DNA from 2 places in the Roseomonas sp. CCTCC AB2023176 genome. Region 2 is predicted to be linked to the other one. Evidence: predicted binding sites of a transcription regulator. Region 2 holds the regulator's gene; the other holds the start of a gene.

Region 1 (7,252 bases), 1.2 Mb from region 2:
TGCTTCTGCTCGATCAGGGCGAGGTCGCCGAGAAGGCGGCGGACGTCGGTGTCGCGCGCCTGTTCCGCTGCCTTCGCGTAGAACTGGCCCGCCTCGAGCTCCATGACGGCGGCCTGCCGGCGCACCACGTCGAGGCGCAGGTTGTCCGCGAGCCAGACGGGGTTGCGCCGCAGGAAGCCGCGCACGTCGGCGCGGGTCATGTGGGGCAGGGCCTTCCCGAACTTGCGCTCGTAGAGGGCGAGGAGCAGGCCGCGGTGCCGGTGCTCTTCCTCAGCCATCCCGTCGAAGACGGCGGCGGTCGCGGGGAAGTCGGTCCGCATGCGCATCGCGAAGGTCGCGTAGATCCGGGCGTCCTCTTCCTCGTTCGCGATGGCGAGGGCCAGGGTCTCGGCCTCGGTGAGGTCAGCGAGGCGTTTCATCATCGCGGGACATACTGGGGGGCGACGTAAAAGTCAAGAAAAACAGTGCCTTGGCGCAAATGGGACGCGTTCGCATCTCGGGCGGGCACGCTCGCGGCCGGGCTGTGCGACGCTCCGGCCGGGAGGGAGGGCGCGACGTCCGTGGGACGGTGACGGCGCCCCGCACCGTCACCGTCGGGGGCTCAGCGTGCCCGGCGGATCACGACGACGCTGAAGGAGCCGGGGCGATCCCCCAGCAGGCGCACGCGGATGAAGGACGGAGCGGCGCCCGGCTGAATGGCGAGGCGCGAGGCCAGGCCGTCGCCGCCGTCATCGTCCTCCGCCATCTCGTTCCCCCGCTCGTCCAGCAATTCCAGCACGGTGTCCACGCCGCGTCCCAGGCCGAAGGTCATCGCCAGCAGCTCGCGGTCTTCCCGCGGCAGCGCGAAGACGGCCGACTGGCTTGCCCGGAGGCGGAGCGAGACGGCTTCGCCCACGGCGAGCGGCGGGCGCGACGCCGCCTCGGCGACGTCGCGGGCATAGGCGTCCTCGGGCGGCGCGGGCTCGCCGGCCTCGATGGCGAGGTCGAAGGTCCCGCCGCTGTCGCCGAGGACACTGGCGCGCAGGAAGGCTGCGGAGCGCGGTGCGTCGGACGTCGCGACGCGGGAGGCCAGGCCCTCGCCGCCGTCGTCGTCCTCCAGGATCACCTGACCCCCAGCGTCCAGCAGCGCGAGGACCGTGTCCGCGTTCTCCCGGAGGTTGCGCGTGAGGGCGACCAAGTCCTGTCCCTGCGGCAAAGCGAAGAAGGCCTGCTGGCGGCGTTCCAGCCGGATCGTCAGGTTCGTCCCGACCGCGAGCGGGCCGCGGGCGCGGGCCGCGTCGAGGCTCGTCGGGAAGTCGGGCGGCGCGCGCGGGCCCTCGCGGACGAGGACGAGCTCGAACTCGCCGGTGGAGTTGCCGAGGATGCCCGCGCGCAGCAGCAGCGCGTTGGGCGCTTCGCCGAGGGCAAGCATCGAGGCGAGGGAGCCGCCGCCATCGTCGTCCTCCGCCAGCACCTCCCCGTTCTTGCCGATGAGGGCGAGGACGGTGTCCGTGTTGCGCGCGAGGTTGCGGGTGAGGGCGGAGAGGTCCGTCCGGTCCTCCGGCAAACGGAAATAGGCGAACTGGCCGCCGCGGAGCCGCAGTGGCACGGCCTCGCCTACGACAAGCGGCGGGCGGTTCGCGGCCGCCTCCGGCGTCGTCGCGTAGTCCGGCGTGGCGCGCGGGGTGTCGCGGGCCAGCACGAGCTCGAAGGCGCCGCCCGCATCGCCCAGGGTGCCGGCGCGGATCAGCGCGACGCCGTCGCCGGGCTGGACCTCGAGGCGGGAGGCGAGGGCCTCCTCGCCGCCGTCATCGTCCTCGGCGACCGTCTCTCCCCCGGCATCGAGGGCGCGCAGCAGCGTGTCGGTGTTGCGCTCCAGCCGTCGCGTCGTCACGACGTAGGCCTCCCCGGCCTCGGGCGAGACGCGGAAGAAGGCGGCCTGGCCGCGCCGGAGCTGGACCCGGACCGGCTGGTCCGGGGCGAGAGGAGGCAGGTTGGCCGCGTCCGCGGGCCGCAGGGCCAGGCCGGGAGGCGCGGGCGGCGGGGGCACCAGCGACGCCGGCGGCGGCACCGGGCGCGAGGGAACCGGCGCCCCAAGCGGCGGAGGCTTCGCCAGACCCCCGCCCTGAGCCAGGAGGGAGGCCGGCGTCAGGCCCAGGACAACCACCGCCGCGAACCCCGCGCCGCGCACCGTGCCGAAGGCCATTCCGCACTCTCCCATTCCGGCGCGAAAGGCCGGCGCGAAGGGGTAGACCCGGGCGCGCCGGGCCGTCCACCGTGGCCCCGCGGCGCTGGCGCGGACGTGTCCCCCCTGCTAGAAAGGGGAAGCGCGAACGAAGCAGGAACATGGCGCGAGAGCAACAATGCCCGACGACGTGAAGACCCCCGTGCCGGATGGCGGCCGCATCAACGAGACGCCGCTCGCCGGCGCGCTGAGCGAGCGTTACCTCGCCTACGCCATGTCCACGATAATGGCGCGGTCGCTGCCGGACGTGCGCGACGGCTTGAAGCCGGTGCACCGCCGGCTGCTCTGGGCGATGCAGCAGTTGCGGCTGGATCCGGCGGGCGGGTTCAAGAAGTGCGCCCGCGTCGTCGGCGACGTCATCGGCAAGTATCACCCGCACGGCGACGCGAGCGTCTACGAGGCGCTGGTGCGGCTCGCGCAGGACTTCGCGGCGCGCTACCCGCTCGTTGAGGGGCAGGGAAACTTCGGGAACATCGACGGGGATAACCCCGCGGCGATGCGCTACACCGAAGCCAAGTTGACGGAGGTCGCGAAGTCGCTCCTGGAAGGGATCGACGAGGATGCGGTGGACTTCCGCGCGACCTATGACGGGGAGGAGCAGGAGCCGGTCGTCCTGCCGGCGGCCTTCCCGAACCTGCTGGCGAACGGCGCGAACGGGATCGCGGTGGGCATGGCGACCTCCATCCCGCCGCACAACGCGGGCGAGGTCTGCTCCGCCGCGCTGGAACTGATCGCCAACCCCGCCGCGACCACGGCCGAACTGATGCGCCACATGCCCGGGCCGGACTTCCCGACCGGCGGCATCATGGTGGAGCCGCCCGAGAGCATCCTGACGGCCTACGAGACGGGCCGCGGCGGCTTCCGGCTGCGCGCGAAGTGGGAAGTCGAGCGCCTCAAGAACGGGACGTGGCACGTCGTCGTCACGGAAATCCCCTACCAGGTCGGCAAGTCCCGACTGATCGAGATGATCGCGGAGCTGCTGGAGCAGAAGAAGCTGCCGCTGCTGGCGGACGTGCGGGACGAGAGCACGGACGTGATCCGCCTCGTGCTGGAGCCGAAGTCGCGCGCCGTGGACCCGGCGATGCTGATGGAGAGCCTGTTCCGCGCGACGCCGCTGGAATCCCGCATTCCCCTGAACATGAACGTGCTGGACGCCGACCGCACGCCGCGCGTGATGGGGCTGCGGGAGGTGCTGCGGTCCTGGCTCGACCACCGGCGCGTCGTGCTGGTGCGTCGGTCGCAACATCGTCAGTCCGCGATCGAGCGGCGGCTGGAGATCCTCGACGGCTACCTCATCGTCTATCTCAACCTGGACGAGGTCATCCGCATCGTGCGGGAGGAGGACGATCCCAAGGCCGCGCTGATGGCGACCTTCTCGCTGACCGAGGTGCAGGCGGATGCCATCCTCAACATGCGGCTGCGCGCGCTGCGCAAGCTGGAGGAGATGGAGATACGGCGGGAGCACACGCGGCTCACGAGGGAGCTGAAGGGGCTGCAGAAGCTCCTCGCCTCGGAGAAGGCGCAGTGGGGGCGGATCGCCGAGGAGATCGAGGCGGTCCGCAGCAAGTTCGGCGACGGTCCGCTCGGCAAGCGGCGCACGGTGCAGGCGAAGGCGGTCGCGGTCGAGTTCGACGAGAACGCCTTCGTCGAGCGCGAACCGATCACCGTCATCCTCTCCGAGAAGGGCTGGCTCCGCGCGCAGAAGGGGCACCTGGAGGATGCTTCGAACCTGCGTTTCAAGGAGGGCGACGCCCTCGCCCTCATGCTGCACGCGGAGACGACGGACCGGATCGGGCTGATCGCGACGAACGGGCGGGCCTATACGATCAAGGCGGACTCCATCCCGCGCGGCCGCGGGGACGGGCAGCCGGTGCGGCTGATGGTCGAGCTGGGCAACGAGGACGAGGTCGTGACGGCCTTCGTCTGGAAGGACGGGTCGCGCTTCCTGCTGGCCTCCCACTCGGGCAAGGGCTTCGTCTGCAAGGCGGAGGACCTGCTGGCGGAGAAGCGGACGGGCAAGACCGTGCTGATGGTGGACGCGCCGGACCGGCTGGTGGCCTGCGTGCCGGCGGAGGGCGACACGGTCGCCGTCGTCGGCGAGAACCGGAAGATGCTCGTTTTCCCGCTGGAGCAGGTGCCGGAGATGACGCGCGGACGCGGCGTCACGCTCCAGGGCTACAAGGACGGGGGGCTGTCCGACCTGAAGGTCTTCGACGCGCGGCGGGAGGGGCTGACCTGGGTGCAGGGCGGGCGGACGCGGACCGAGACGGCGCTGGCGCCCTGGCGGGCGAACCGCGGGGCGGCGGGAAAGCAGCCGCCGCACGGGTTCCCCCGCAGCAACCGGTTCGAGGAGTAGGCCGGGCCAGGCGGACGGCGCGCGGGACGCACGCCGTCGTCAGCCGCTGCGGTTCGGTGTTCCGAGCACGTGAGTATCCGGCGGCAGCATGACGTCGTCGAAGGTCTGGGTGAACATGGCCGCCGCGAAGAAGGCGACGGCGCGCAACGTCACGTCACCGACATTGGCCAGGTCATGCCGCACGCCGGTGGGCAGGACGAAGACGCTGCCGGGGCCGACCGTGTGCACGCCATCCTCCATGCGCAACTCGCCCTGGCCGGCGATGATGTACTGCGTCTCCTCCGTGGCGTCGGTGTGCCAGCCCAGGCGCCCGCCGGGTTCGATCTCATAAACGATGGTGGAGGACTGCGCGGCGCCGTGGCCGCCGCAGGTGGCGAAAGCGCCGGCCCAGCGGACGGCCGGGTCGTCCTTCCCATGCACGGCGGCGCGCGGCAGGTCGGGCGACGAAACGACGGGGATCATGCGTCCTCCTCTGGCGATGCTGGCAACGGGGCAGCACCGACCTGCCTTACGTCGCGAGACGTCTCAAATATTGCACCGACGTCGTATTCATGCCGTCTCAAAAAGACGGCGCATCCGTGACGGGTTAACTTGCGGCGATGCAGGTCGTTTCTGGATAGCCATGGTCCGATACATGCTACCCGAAAGTCAAGGATGGCTGTTACGTTGTCGATCCTGGACAGGAGGAGGCGGCCAGTGAAGGACCTCATCGCGATCTCCGGGCTGATGGCCATGCTTGCCGGCGGCGCGCAGGCGCAGGGTGTCCCCGACCTGCGCGGCACATGGCTCCCGTCGCAGACCGCGCACATCGTCGAAGGCCCGACCCGACACGCGCAGAGCGGGCGCGAGGCCGTGCCGGGGCATGAAACCTACCAGCGCACGACATCCCGCTTCGTCTTCCGCTTCGAGGGACAAGACGGGAGGACCTTCTGGGGAGTCTTGTCTTCCACCGGCGTGAGCGAGCGTATCGTCGGCGCGCTTTCGGTGGATGGCCGGCGCTTCGTCATGACCGACGAGGACGGCCACTTCACCGGCACCGTCGTGGACAACGACACCCTCGACTATTGCTACCAGCACGCGACGCCGACGAACCGTGCGGTGGCCTGCGGGCTGCTGACACGACAGCGACCCTGACGGGTCGCGGCCCGCCGCCTCAGTCTGGCGAAGCGGCCGCGCGCAACGCCTGCGCGAGCGGGCCCGCGTCCTCCGTCCGGAGGTTCGTCGCGTCGAGCACGAGCCGTCCTTCCCGCAGGAAGCGGTGACCGACGAGCACCGGCGGCTGCATGCGGGCCAGGGACGCCGCGAGCGCGACGGCATCGGCGTCGGCCGGACCCACGGTCAGCTCCGGCCTGGGGGTGTCGCCCTCGGCAAGGGTGACCGTCCATCCGTTCGGCCGGCCGAGCGCCGTCCCGACCTCCTCCAGGATGCCGCGCCGCCGCTCCGCCTCCATCCGCGGGTCGGCGGCCGTGAACTCTTCCAGCGCGGCCAGCAGGCCGGCGATGGATTCCTTCCCCACCTTCATCGCGCGGCCGATCCCGTGGATCGGCAACCGCGCGGGGTCCCGCAAGGCCGGCGCGACCGCCGGGTCGGAGACGAAGGTGCCCTCGAAGTAGTCGAGGTCGAGCGACTGCAGCAGCGCGGAGGCGACGAGATCGGCGCGTCCGAGCAGGAGGCCCGTGCCGGGCGGACCGCCGATGGCCTTCCCGCCGCTGACCGCGACGAGGTCGGCGCCGGCGGCGATCAGCCGGGCGGGCAGGTCAGCCGGCGGCAATTGTCCCGCGGCGTCCACGAGCAGGACGAGGTCGTGCGCGCGGACGAGCGGTACCAGGGCTTCGATCGACGGTTCGGAGTCGGGCTGGGCGAGGTACAGGATGCCGGCGGTGCGCGGGCCGATCGCGTCGGCGAAGTCGCCGGGCTCGGCGTCGCGGACGCCGGCGCTGGTGCGGCGGTCGGGGATGCCGACCTCGACGAGGCGCGCGCCCGCAAGGCACACCGCACGGTCGTAGGCGTTGCGGTGGCTCCGGGCGATGAGGAACTCGTGCCGCGTCCCGTCCGTGTCGGGCAGCCGGTTCATGCGGCGCACGTCGTCGCGCGCGATGGCAGCAGCCGCGCCGATCGCCAGGGCTGCCGCCGCGCCGGTCGTGACCATCCCGGCCGGCACGCCGAGAATCGACGCGATCCGTCGTGACGCTGCGCCGTGCAGCGCGACCATGTCGAAGGACGCCGCCGCGGCCGCGTCCATCGCGGCGCGCACGCGCGGGGAGAGGCGGGCGGCCCCGGCGCGGCTACTCGTCCCCGTCGCGTTCAGCGCGGGCGCGGGAAGGCCGAGGCTTTCAAGGAGGTCCACGCCGCGGATGTTCCGGGACGATGCCCGGGGTGGCAAGGCACGCCGTTCAGCCGACGCTTTCCGGCACCAGAACCTCCGCGGGCGGCGCCGCGCCGTTCAGCCGGTGCCACGAACCGGCGGTCAGGATCTCGCTCGGGAAGAAGCGCGCCTTGTAGGCCATCTTCGCGCTCTGCGGGACCCAGTAGCCTAGGTAGACGTAGGGCAGTCGCAACTGTCGGGCCCGCGCGATGAGGTGCAGGATCGCCTGGGTGCCGAGGGAACGCGAGGCCAGCGCGGGGTCGAAGAAGGAGTAGACCGCGGAAAGGCCATCGCTGAGCCAGTCCGT
Region 2 (7,252 bases):
GCCCCGGACGACGCCATAGACATCGTCGGCACCGGCGGCGACGCGGCGGGGACGCTCAACATCTCGACCTGCGCGGCGATCGTCGTCGCGGGCTGCGGCGTGCCCGTCGCGAAGCACGGGAACCGTGCCCTGTCCTCCCGCTCCGGCGCCGCGGACGTGCTGACCGCGCTCGGCGTGAACACCGACGTGCCCTTCGAGCAGTTGCCGGCGGTGCTGCGGACGGCCGGCATGGCGTTCCTCATGGCGCCGCGCCACCACGCCGCGCTCCGCCACGCCGCGGGCCCACGCGTCGAACTGGGAACGCGCACGATCTTCAACCTCCTCGGTCCCCTTGCGAACCCGGCGCGCGTTCGGCGACAGATGACCGGCACCTTCGCCCCGCAATGGCTACGACCGATGGCAGAGACCCTCGCGCGCCTCGGCACCGATTCCGCCTGGATCGTCCATGGCGGCGGCCTCGACGAGATCACCATCGCCGGCCCCTCCCAGGTCGCCGAGCTGCGCGACGGCAAGATCCGGGAGTTCGAGGTGACGCCCGAGGACGCCGGCCTGCCCCGCGCGCCGGCCGACTCCCTCAAGGGCGGCGAGGCCGAGGAGAACGCAACGGCGTTGCGCGCCGTCCTCGCCGGGGAACGCAGCCCCTATCGCGACTGCGTCCTGCTGAACGCCGCCGCCGCGCTGGTCGTCGCGGGGCGCTCGCCGGACCTGAAAGCAGGCGCCGCCATGGCGGCCGACGCGATCGCCTCCGGCGCCGCCGCGCGCGTCCTCGATAACCTGAAGACGGCAACCCGACCCGGACCCGCGCCGGACGCATGACGCATTCCGTAACGGAGTCTTGCGCTCCCAAGCGAACCCCGCCATGTCACCGACCCGGCACTACGCCCCCGCGTCGTGCCCGGCGCACCGGAAGCTGGTGCGTGGCCTCGCGGCGCAACCCTTTGATCCCGCGACAAACCGCGCGCCTGCCCCGCGACGACGCCGCGTTCCCCCGACGAAACCTTATGCCCCCGCCTCGCTTGTCGCCGTGCCATCCGTGGCACGACCCGAGGTTCCAGGAACCGTCCACCCCATGGACCAGATGACCGACCTGTCCGACACCCTCCGGCAAATCCTGGAGGAGAAGCGGGCTGAGGTCGCGGCCGGGATGGCCGAGATCCCGATGGCCGAGATGGAGCGCCGTGCCGCCCATGCCGGTCCGGTCCGCCCTTTCACCCAGCGCCTCTGCGCCGCCGTCGCCGATGGCCGCACCGGCCTGATCGCCGAGATCAAGTCGCGCTCCCCCTCCGGCGGGCTCATCCGTGACCCCTTCGACCCGGAAGGGATCGCGCAGGCCTATGAGCGGGCCGGCGCGCTTTGCCTGTCCGTGCTGACGGACGGCCCCTGGTTCGGCGGCAACGCCGCGCATCTCGAGGCCGCGCGGGAGGCGACGACCCTCCCCGTGCTGCGCAAGGATTTCATGATCCATCCCTGGCAGGTCTACGAGGCCCGGGCGATGGGCGCCGACGCGATCCTGGTGATCCTCGCCGCCCTGACCGACGAGGAGGCGGAGGCGTTGGAGGACGCGGCGCGCGGCCTCGACATGGGCGTGCTGGCCGAGGTGCATGACGAGGGCGAACTCCAGCGCGCGCTTGGCCTGGAAACGCGGCTGGTCGGGATCAACAACCGCGACCTCCGCACGCTGCGCACCGATATCTCCACGACCGAGCGCCTGGCCCCGATGGTGCCGGCCGACCGCATCCCCGTCGCCGAGAGCGGCATCCGCGACCACGCCGACGTGCGCCGCATGGCCGCCGCCGGCGCCAACGTCCTGCTCGTCGGGGAACACCTGCTCCGGCAGCGCGACGTGGAAGCCGCGGCCCGGGCGCTCATCTCCGCCCCTTGAGCGGCCCCCTCACCCATTTCGACGGCGCGGGCCGCGCGGCGATGGTGGACGTCTCCGCTAAGGCCGAGACGCTGCGGGAGGCGACCGCCCGCGGCCGCGTCGTGATGCGGCCGGAGACCCTGGCCATCATCGCCGAGGGCCGGGCCGGCAAGGGCGACGTCCTGGGCGTCGCGCGCCTTGCCGGCATCATGGCGGCAAAGCGGACGGCGGACCTGATCCCGCTCTGCCATCCCCTGCCGCTGACGAAGGTGACGCTGGACCTCTCCATCGCCGAACCCGACGCGGTGGAGATCGCCGCGACGGTCCGCACCGCGGGCCGGACGGGCGTCGAGATGGAGGCGCTGACCGCCGTCACCGTGGCCGCGCTGACCGTCTACGACATGTGCAAGGCCGCAGACCGCTTCATGCGGATCGAGGCCGTGCGGATGGTCCGCAAGTCCGGCGGCAAGTCCGGCGACTGGATCGCGCCCGGGGAGGAGCAGCGGGCGTGATCCCGGTTGCCGAGGCGCTGGACCGGATCCTGGGCGCCCTGTCGCCGGTCGGGCCGGAGACGGTCGCCCTGGCCGAGGCTTCCGGCCGGGTCCTCGCAGTCCCCGTGACCGCGCGCCTGACCCAGCCGCCGGCCGATGTCTCGGCGATGGACGGCTACGCGCTGCGGGCGGCTGACGCCGCGGTCGGCGCGGGCCTGCGGGTCATCGGCGAGGCTCCCGCCGGCCATCCTTTCGCCGGGACGATCGGCCCCGGCGAGGCCGTCCGCATCTTCACCGGCGGCTTCGTCCCGGACGGCGCCGACGCCATCCTGCTGCAGGAAGACGCGCGGGCGACGGAGGGGCTTGTCGAGCCGACCGAGGCTCCCCGTGCCGGGCGCCACATCCGTCGGGCCGGGCTCGACTTCCGCGCCGGCCAGGTTTTGCTCTCCGCCGGGCGCCGCCTGACGCCACGAGACATCGGCCTCGCCGCCGCCGCGAACCATCCCTGGCTGGCGGTGCACCGGCGGCCGCGGGTCGCGATCCTCGCGACGGGCGACGAGATCGCCCTGCCCGGCGACCCCATCCCGGACGGCGGGATCGTGTCCTCCAACGCGCATGCCCTGGCGGCCCTCGCGCGCGCCGTAGGCGCCGATCCGGTGGTACTTCCGATCGCGCCCGACGACACCGGCGCCATCGCCGCGGCGGCCGAGGCCTCATCCCGCTGCGACCTCCTCGTCACGACGGGCGGGGCGAGCGTCGGCGACCACGACCTCGTCCAGTCCGCGCTGGGGCCGGGCGGCCTCACGCTCGACTTCTGGAAGATCGCGATGCGGCCGGGCAAGCCGCTGATCTGGGGCCGGCTGCGGGAAACGCCGATGCTCGGCCTGCCGGGCAATCCTGTCTCGGCCCTGGTCTGTTCCATCCTGTTCCTCGTGCCCGCGCTGCGCCGGCTCGGCGGCCTGCCGGCGGGACCGGTCCCGACCCGCGCCGCGATCCTCGGCGCGCCTCTGCCGCCCAATGATCGCCGCCAGGATTACTTGCGCGCGCAAGTCGAATCGGGGCCGGGCGGAGTTCCCGTGGCGACCGCCTTTCCGGTGCAGGACAGTTCCATGCTCTCCACCCTCGCGCGCGCAGACGCCTTGATCCTGCGGGAACCGCTCGCGCCGGCCGCCGAGGCCGGCTCGTCCGTCGAGATCATCGAATTCGCAGCGCTCGGCCTGTGAAAATCACGGAACGGCATTGACCGGCGCGAAAGAACTTTTCTAGAACTTCCGCGAGGGTTGCCCGTTTGTTCAGGCGTGACCCGATTGCCCGAAAGGGCGGAGGAAGGACGCCGAACGATGTTGACCCGCAAGCAGCACGAACTCCTGGTCTTCATCGACAAGCACCTGCGTGACACCGGCTTCTCCCCCTCCTTCGAAGAAATGAAGGAGGCGCTGAGCCTCAAGTCGAAGTCCGGCATCCACCGCCTGATCACGGCGCTGGAAGAGCGGGGCTTCCTCAGGCGCCGCGCCCACCGCGCCCGGGCGCTGGAGGTCATGCGGATGCCGGACACCGCGACGCCCCGGACGGCCGCCGCCCCCGCCGCAGCCCCGTCCTTCGCGCCCAATGTGATCCGCGGCAACTTCGCGACGAATCTTCAGGGGGCCGTCCGCACCGCGAACGATGCTGCCGCCGTCCAGCTCCCCCTCTACGGGCGGATCGCCGCGGGCCTGCCGATCGAGGCGCTGCGGGACAGCGGCGACACGATCCAGGTCCCGACCGCCCTCCTCGGCAACGGGGAACACTACGCCCTCGAGGTCGCGGGTGACTCCATGGAGGGCATTGGCATCCTCGACGGCGATACCGTCATCATTCGCCGGGGCGACACGGCCGACAACGGCGCGGTGGTGGTCGCACTGGTCGATGAATCAGAGGTCACGCTGAAGCGGCTGCGGCGCCGAGGGAACTCCATCGCGCTGGAGGCTGCCAACCCGCGCTACGAGACGCGCATCTTCGGCCCGGACCGGGTGAAGGTCCAGGGCCGCCTCGTCGGGCTTGTACGCCGCTACAACTAAAGCGTGTAAACCTTTGATTCGCCATCAGTTCAGGCTGCCTCCGCCCGCAGCACCACGCGGCCCGTCACCCTGCCGGCGCGCAGTCGCTGCAGGACTGCGTCGGCCTGCGGCATGGGCGCCGTCTCGACCGGCAGCGGCGCGAGGCTGCCCGACTGGGCCAGCGCGATGACGTCCCGCAGGTCCTGCGGCGTACCGACGTAGGAGCCCTGCACCGTCAGCGCCCGCATCGCCATGATCGGCAGTGGCAGGGTCATCTCGCCGCCGAACAGCCCGACCTGGACGAGCCGCGCACCCTTGCCCATCGCGTCGAAGGCCGACCGGGCCGTCGCGCTCCCGTTCACCAGATCCACGATCGCCATGGCCGGGCCGCCGCAGGCCGGGTGATCGCGCCGGCCACGTCGCCCTCGGCCAGCACCATGTCGGTCGCGCCGGCGGCCCTGGCGGCCTCGAGTTTCTCCGCCGAGACGTCCACCGACACGATCCGGCGATGCCCCATCGCCCTCAGCATATGGATCGCGTTCAGCCCCAGCCCGCCGGCCCCGATGAGCACGACCGGCTCCCCCGGGTCGAGGGGGCCGAGCTTCCGGATGGCCGAATAGACGGTGATCCCGGAACAGGCATAGGTCGCCGCGACCTCCGGCGCGACGCCCTCGAAGGGGATGAGGTAGCGGGGGTGCGGCACCACGACGTGGGTCGCGTAGCCGCCCTGCCGGTAGATGCCGATGGACTGGGCGCGGACGGCGCACATGTTGTCCTCGCCCGCCGTGCAGCGGGCGCAGGTGCCGCAGCCCAGCCAGGGATAGACCACGCGGTGGTCGCCCTTCGCGACGCCCGCGGCGTCAGGCCCCCAGGCGAGGACCCTCCCGACGGCCTCGTGCCCCATCGCGAGCGGCAGGACGACCCCACGGTCCTTCAGTGACAGCGTGCCGCGCGAGCCGAGGTCGTAGCCTCCCTCCCAGATATGCAGGTCGGAGTGGCAGACGCCGCAATGTGTCACCTCCAGCAGGACTTCCGTACCGGTCGGGTCCGGCGTCGGCCAGTCCAACTGCTGCAGCGGCTTGCCGGATTCCACCACGGCCCAGGCGCGCATCGTCCCCTCCCTCCTGTGTCCGGGCGGAAGCGCAGCCCGCCGGGCCGCTGGGGTCAAGCCGGCCGAACCCCACGGCGCGCCACGCGTTCATCCCCGCAACACCACGGGGTCACGGCCATGAGCGAATACCTGAACCGCATGAACCACGCCGCCCAACCCGCCGGCGCCTCGCCGCTGGAAGGCCTGCTCGGCGGGTTGATGGGCGGGAACCACGGCGTCGGCGGCCTCGGCAGCCTCGTCGAGCGCCTTCGCGGCGCCGGGCTGAACGATGAGGTCGAATCCTGGGTCGGCACCGGCGAGAACCGCCCGGTGGATCCCAACCGGCTGGAGCAGGCCATCGGCTCCGACCAGGTCCAGCAATTCTCGATGAGCCACGGCATTCCCAAGACCACGCTGCTCGGCATCCTCGCGATGCTCCTGCCCCGGCTGATCGACCGCATGACGCCGGGTGGCCATGTCCCGAGCCGCGACGCCGACGTACCCGGCGGTGGCCTCGGCGGGGTGCTCGGCAGCATCCTCGGCGGCGGCCTGGGCGGGCTCCTTGGGGGCGGCGCCGCCGGAGCAGGTGCCGGACCCATGGGTGGAAGTCAGCCGACGGGCGCCGACCCCATGCCGAGTTCCGGCGGCGGGCTGGGCGGGCTTCTGGGCGGCCTCTTAGGGGGTAGCGCCGGGGGCGCGTCGGGCGGTCAGGCCGCGAACGAGCATGACATCAGCAACGCCTGGCGCAACCTGACGGGCGGTCGCTGACGGGGGATCGGGCTGGGCACGGCGGCTCCTTGCCGCGCGCCCGGCCGCCCGCGACCCTGGCTTGAGCAGCACTGCCGCGCTTCGCGCGGCGCCGTCGCACCGCGGCATCCAGCCCTTGCTGGATGGCGCTCACTTGAGCGCCGTCTGGCCGCTTGGCGGCCCGCGCCCCCAGAACGCGGTTGATCGCCCCCGGGCCCGACGCGGCCGTCGAATCGCGCCGGTCGTCAGCGCGTCGTCGCCGGTGTGGTCGGCCGCGCGGCGATCAGGACGCGCCGGATATCCTGCTCCGCCTGTCCCAGGGCCTTCACGGCGGCCACGCGCCTCTCCCGGCCCTCCTGCGCGATACGCAGGCTGTCCTCGATCGTTGCGACGAGTGCGGCATTCGCCTTCTGCACCGCCTCCACGTCTACCACGCCGCGCTCCAGCTCCGTCCGCGCCTCGACATTGGCGCGCCGGAGGCCTTCCGCGTTGGCGGTCAGCAATTCGTTCGTCAGATCCGTCGCGGCCTTCACGGCAGCGGCCGACTCCCGCATCCGCTGGATCGCCAGCGCCTGCGCGAGCTGCGTGCGCCACAGCGGCACGGTGTTCGCGAGCACCGAATGGATCTTCGCCGCCAGCGCCTTGTCGTTTTCCTGGATCAGTCGGATCGAGGGCAACGCTTGCATCGCGACCTGCCGCGTCAGGCGCAGGTCGTGCAATCGCCTGTCCAGGTCCTCCCGCGCCGCGCGGAGGTCGCGCAGCTTCTGGGGCGCCAGCGGGTCGTTCGGGTTCTCCGCCGCGCGCTCGGCGGCGGGGACCGCGTCGGCATCCGTGCGGGCCAGGACCTTCTCGCCGGCCGCGATATGCTCGGCAAGTGCGTGGAACCATTCGAGCGTCGCGTCGTAAAGGCGGTTCAGCCGCTCCACGTCCTCCAGCAACTTGGTCCGGTGGATGTCGAGCTTGTCGCCGATCGTCTCGATCTGCCCGCGTACGCCCTCGTAGCGCTGCAGGATGCCGGCGACCTGCG

What was found. Region 2 encodes LexA, which represses DNA repair genes until DNA is damaged. Its sites were predicted from a motif close to TGTTCTANNTANGTTC; they were not measured.
Region 1: a site for LexA is predicted at 2,311-2,326, ahead of parC (DNA topoisomerase IV subunit A). Genes of this name have one in related genera too.

Annotation. Positions count from the first base shown of each region.
Region 1 is NZ_CP170086.1:116,666-123,917, reverse strand. Features, by position in the region: gene mbfA (iron exporter MbfA) at 1-422, opposite strand, end outside; gene ACE7GA_RS00615 (hypothetical protein) at 602-2,185, opposite strand; gene parC (DNA topoisomerase IV subunit A) at 2,343-4,580, shown strand; gene ACE7GA_RS00605 (cupin domain-containing protein) at 4,620-5,042, opposite strand; gene ACE7GA_RS00600 (hypothetical protein) at 5,277-5,714, shown strand; gene ACE7GA_RS00595 (aminotransferase class V-fold PLP-dependent enzyme) at 5,734-6,927, opposite strand; gene ACE7GA_RS00590 (arginyltransferase) at 6,974-7,252, opposite strand, start outside.
Region 2 is NZ_CP170086.1:4,180,607-4,187,858, reverse strand. Features, by position in the region: gene trpD (anthranilate phosphoribosyltransferase) at 1-816, shown strand, start outside; gene trpC (indole-3-glycerol phosphate synthase TrpC) at 1,079-1,882, shown strand; gene moaC (cyclic pyranopterin monophosphate synthase MoaC) at 1,879-2,373, shown strand; gene glp (gephyrin-like molybdotransferase Glp) at 2,370-3,575, shown strand; gene lexA (transcriptional repressor LexA) at 3,693-4,409, shown strand; gene ACE7GA_RS20930 (zinc-binding dehydrogenase) at 4,439-4,768, opposite strand; gene ACE7GA_RS20925 (alcohol dehydrogenase catalytic domain-containing protein) at 4,747-5,499, opposite strand; gene ACE7GA_RS20920 (YidB family protein) at 5,617-6,246, shown strand; gene ACE7GA_RS20915 (toxic anion resistance protein) at 6,471-7,252, opposite strand, start outside.